Regions from separate parts of the Methylophilus luteus genome, predicted to be linked through region 2. Evidence: riboswitches for the same ligand, from Rfam matches in the RefSeq annotation. Region 2 holds a riboswitch; the other holds the start of a gene.

Region 1 (2,397 bases), on a different contig from region 2:
TGGCAGAGCGGTTTAATGCTACAGTCTTGAAAACTGTCGAGGGTTCACGCCCTCCGTGAGTTCGAATCTCACCTCTTCCGCCAGTTACCAAGATGCCGCATGATTGCGGCATTTCTATTTAAAGTTTTACCATTTAAAGTTTTTATTATCGCTTTATTTATTAAGGAAATGTCATGACACAAATCATCATCGACCACAATCCATCTGAAGAAAAATTGAAAGACCTGGGCGTAAAAAGCTGGAATACCTGGGATTGCGCACCTTCAAAATTCCCTCTCGATTTCACCATGACTGAAAAAGCCTATGTGTTGGAAGGCGAATTCAAAGTGACTCCACAAGGTGGCGACACAGTGACTATCAAAGCTGGTGACTACGTTGAGTTTCCAAAAGGCCTGAAATCCCAGTGGGAAGTAGTTAAACAATTGAAAAAACACTACAAACATTTCTAATTGATTGTTGTAGCAAGTATTCAATAAAAAAACCCTGCCATGCAGGGTTTTTTGTTTTTGCTGCAGGCGCTATGTTTAAACTTTGCAAAGTATGCAGCGGATTTAAGCCTAATAGCGCATCACTCTCTAGCAAAGTAATTGATATCAAACTACAATCTCATCCTGATTGAAAAATCAAACCGCCTTGGGGTGGCTAACGCCTGAGATCTCGCGCAAGCGAGGAACCCAATGAACCTGACCCAGATAATGCTGGCGTAGGGACAGGCAGAGCATCTACAACGCAAAAGTTTTTGGTTTGTTGTCCCCTCAACACACCTACTCACGTCATTGTCACTCTCCCCCTGTCCTTTTTATGTGTCTTATAGAAAGGATTACCTTGAAACCGATTAGCAAACCATTGTCCCTGATAGGGCTGTTACTGACCACGCCCGCGCTGGCCGCCGAGGATGACGAAGCAGTCAAACTGCCTGACGTCGTAGTGAGCGCGGATTTCCGCCCCAGCACCGCACAGAAAACCGCTGTCAGCCTGACCGAGATCGACAAGGAAACCATAGAAGCTCGTAGCGCGCAGCATTTGGAAGAAGTGTTGAACCTGGCACCGAATGTCAATGTGTCAGCAGGGGCATCGCGCGGACGATTTTTCCAGATCCGCGGCATGGGCATACTCAGTCAATACGATAACCCGGTGAACCCGTCAGTCGGTTTGATCATCGATGGCATAGACTTTAGCCGCCTGGGTGGTGCAGCTACGCTGTTTGATATTGAAGCGATAGAAGTGCTACAAGGGCCTCAGGGCACTAAATTCGGCCCCAATGCGATTGCCGGCGCCATTACCATGCGCAGTGCCGAGCCTAGCAAAGAATTTAAAATGCGCGCCCAAGCCGGGATAGGTGAATACAACACGCGTAACTTTGGCGTCGCGGTAGGCGGTACCATAGTCGAGGACCAGTTGCTGGGGCGCGCTTCTATCTATACGCATAAATCTGATGGCTATATGCAAAACGACACCCTGGGTAGGGACGACACGCAAAAGCAGGATGAGCTGACCTTCCGCAGTAAATTCAAGTTATTCGCGACTGAAGACCTGACCCTGGATTTCACCCTGATGCATGTGAATGTGAATAATGGCTATGACGCATTTACCCTGGACAACTCCAGGCGCAGCCAGGCCAATCAGCCTGGTGCAGACACACAGAACACCAACGCGTTTGCGGTAAAGGCTAATTGGCAGGCTTCGGATGCAGTGATCATACAGTCTGAAGCCACTTATTTAAATTCTTCATCCACCTACAGTTTTGATGGTGACTGGAGAACAGAGAATGACTTCGAAAAACATAACCGTGACCGCGACAATTACTCATTTGAGTTACGTGCCTTGTCTGATAAAGCTGGCCGTATCTTCAATGGCTCCACGGATTGGACGGTAGGTGTTTATCGTTTTGTGCAAGATGAACACTTCAAGTCCAGTGTCGATTACAGAAGTTACGGGCCTGATGAATTGACTCAGTTGAGGGGTAAATACAAAACAGAGAACACGGCATTGTTTGGACAATTAGATAGCCATTTAACTGACAAATTAACACTGGTCTCAGGTCTGCGGGTAGAGGATTTCAAGGCCGACTATGCTGATAGTGGATTTGTTACCTCTGTCCCTAGCAGCACGCAAAAGCGTCTGGACGAAGTCCTTTTTGGAGCCAAATTAGGCCTGAATTATCAGGCTAACGCGGATCAATTACTGTATACATCTTTAACACGCGGCTACAAACCTGGCGGGATCAACAACAAGGCCAATTTGCCGCAAAACCAGAGGCAGTTCAACACCGAGTACATGTGGAATTTTGAAACAGGGCTTAAATCGCGCTGGCTGGATGGCTCATTGATCACCAATCTGGCAGCTTTTTACGCCAAGCGGCTGGATGCGCAAACGCATAGTTCTGCCCAGATAGCG
Region 2 (2,397 bases):
GGTGAAGTAATCCACGCCCTGCTCCGCCTGCTCTATCAAGGTGTCACGGAAGATCTCCCAAGTCAGGTCTTCGGCCTTGCCATTGACCTTTTCCAACGCCTGGTAGATAGGCACGGTACCGATAGGCACCGGTGAGTTGCGTATGATCCACTCGCGCGTCTCGTGTATGTTCTTACCGGTAGACAGATCCATCACGGTATCGCCGCCCCAGCGCGTGCCCCACACCATTTTTTCCACTTCTTCAGAAATAGAGGAGCCTAGTGCCGAGTTGCCGATGTTGGCGTTTATCTTGACCAGGAAATTACGGCCTATGATCATGGGCTCGATTTCAGGGTGATTGATGTTGGCCGGGATGATGGCACGGCCACGCGCCACTTCGTCACGCACGAATTCAGGCGTAATGACTTTAGGGATGCTGGCGCCATAGTGCTGGCCAGGATGCTGGGTCTGCAGCAGTTCGCTCATGTTTTCACGGCGCTGGTTTTCGCGGATGGCGATAAACTCCATCTCCGGCGTGATGATGCCCTGGCGCGCATAGTGCATCTGGCTGACATTGTGGCCGGCTTTGGCGCGCAAAGGGTTGCGGTGCAGGTTGAAACGCATGTCGGCTAATTCAGGATCGACCAGGCGCTGGTGACCGAAATCAGAGCTGGGGCCGTCCAGCTGCTCTACATCACCACGTTCCATGATCCATTGCGCACGCAAGGCTGGCAAACCGTTACGGATATCGATATCCACTGCCGGGTCGGTATACGGGCCGGAAGTGTCATACACCACGACTGGCGGGTTGCTTTCACCGCCAAAGCTGGAAGGCGTATCGCTGAGCGAGATCTCCCGGAACGGCACCTGGATATCAGCACGTGAGCCTTGAACGTAGATCTTGCGCGACTTGGCAAAGGGTTTGCTGGTGGCTTCGTCGACTTTGGCATCCGCATTGACGAATCTGGTGTTTTTAGACGGCGGGCTCTGGGACTGAAGATTTTTGTCTATGGCGTTCATTGGGCATCCTTAAAAGAAAAGACGTAAGGATGCGGGACTTTGCATTCCCTACGGCGGTATCAACCGCATCAGGTTCGAAGGGTAATTCTCACTGCAAAACCTTTAAAACGAAGGATTTACAGACCCCTAGCAAGGAACGGATTGTGCGTGAAAACCACAGATAACGCAAGCGACACCGCATTTGCCGTGGCGCATATTGACAGACAGATCTGTCTACAATCACATTTCCCGACACAATTAAAAATACGGGACACCCTTAAACCAACGCTCAGGAGAGAAACATGGAAGTCTTATTGATAGGCGCAGTCGCCTGTACTACCGCTTTAATTTTATCGGCATGGCTGATGACATTCGCCCGCTGGTTTCCCATACCGGGGATAGATGGCGGATTTCTGATCGATTACAAAACCATGATACGTGCCCACGTTGACTATGCCCTGATGGCGTTGTTTCAGCTGGGTTTTTTTGCCACAGCCAGAACCGCCGGTATAGAGCTGCACCATTTTGCCTGTGTCTGTGTCGCCATAGGCGGCTTTACCAACCCAACCATTTTCACCATTGCCGCGTTTGACACTGACTTCTGGAGCAAAATGAAATGGAAAGTGTTTTCTGCCATCAGTTTTGTACTGACCACCATAGGTTTTATGACTATCTGCTACCAGCTGATCTGTCACGTGCTGTGCCACTGACCAGCACGGCGGCACGCACCAGCCCGTGAAAAACCCTGCCTGCGCAGGGTTTTTTTATATTTGCCGGGTGACTTAAATATCAATCAAGTCAACAAGTTAAACTCAGAATTAGCCTTTTAAAACAGCATTATTCTAAAGATAATTTTCCGCAGTCACGCGCTAGACTAGCCGTTGCAAATCAACTCTTTTTCTTCAAGGCACGTAGCGCATGGATTGGTACAGTATTTTCTTTTTTCGGGAAGGTTCGCCCACCCCTTTGCTGTTCGGTACTTATAATCCATGGCTGGTGATCCTGTCAGCGCTGGTCGCTATCGGCAGCTCAGTGCTGGCCTTGCAGCTCACTCGCCTGTCACAAAAACAGACTTCACTGGTTTCGCAGAGATTTTCCATTCTTGCCAGTTCGGCGTCACTGGGAGCAGGCATCTGGGCCATGCATTTTATCGGCATGCTGGCTTACGAGATCTGTACCAAGGTCACCTACAACCCTGAAGTGACCATGATCTCCATGATGCCAGGCATACTGGCGTCTTACTACGCGCTCAACCTGATGACGGAAAACCAGCTTGATTACGGCAAACTGATCAAAGGCGGGCTCTCGGTAGGCACCGGCATAGGCGCCATGCACTACACCGGCATGCTGGCCATGAAAATGGAGCCGGTGCTCAAATTCGACCTGGTGTGGGTATTGATCTCGGTGATCGTCGTCGTC

The links. A riboswitch is a leader RNA that binds a small molecule or an ion and turns the genes downstream of it on or off. The one in region 2 is predicted to bind thiamine pyrophosphate.
Region 1: another riboswitch for thiamine pyrophosphate. It lies ahead of ACFQ1Z_RS05385 (TonB-dependent receptor); the one in region 2 lies ahead of thiC (phosphomethylpyrimidine synthase ThiC).

The regions. Positions count from the first base shown of each region.
Region 1 covers NZ_JBHTKB010000001.1:1,193,765-1,196,161, reverse strand. Annotated here, with positions in the region: tRNA gene ACFQ1Z_RS05395 (tRNA-Ser) at 1-83, shown strand, start outside; gene ACFQ1Z_RS05390 (cupin domain-containing protein) at 174-449, shown strand; TPP riboswitch at 625-728, shown strand; gene ACFQ1Z_RS05385 (TonB-dependent receptor) at 826-2,397, shown strand, end outside.
Region 2 covers NZ_JBHTKB010000003.1:253,023-255,419, reverse strand. Annotated here, with positions in the region: gene thiC (phosphomethylpyrimidine synthase ThiC) at 1-999, opposite strand, end outside; TPP riboswitch at 1,027-1,137, opposite strand; gene ACFQ1Z_RS13530 (hypothetical protein) at 1,281-1,688, shown strand; gene ACFQ1Z_RS13525 (PAS domain S-box protein) at 1,897-2,397, shown strand, end outside.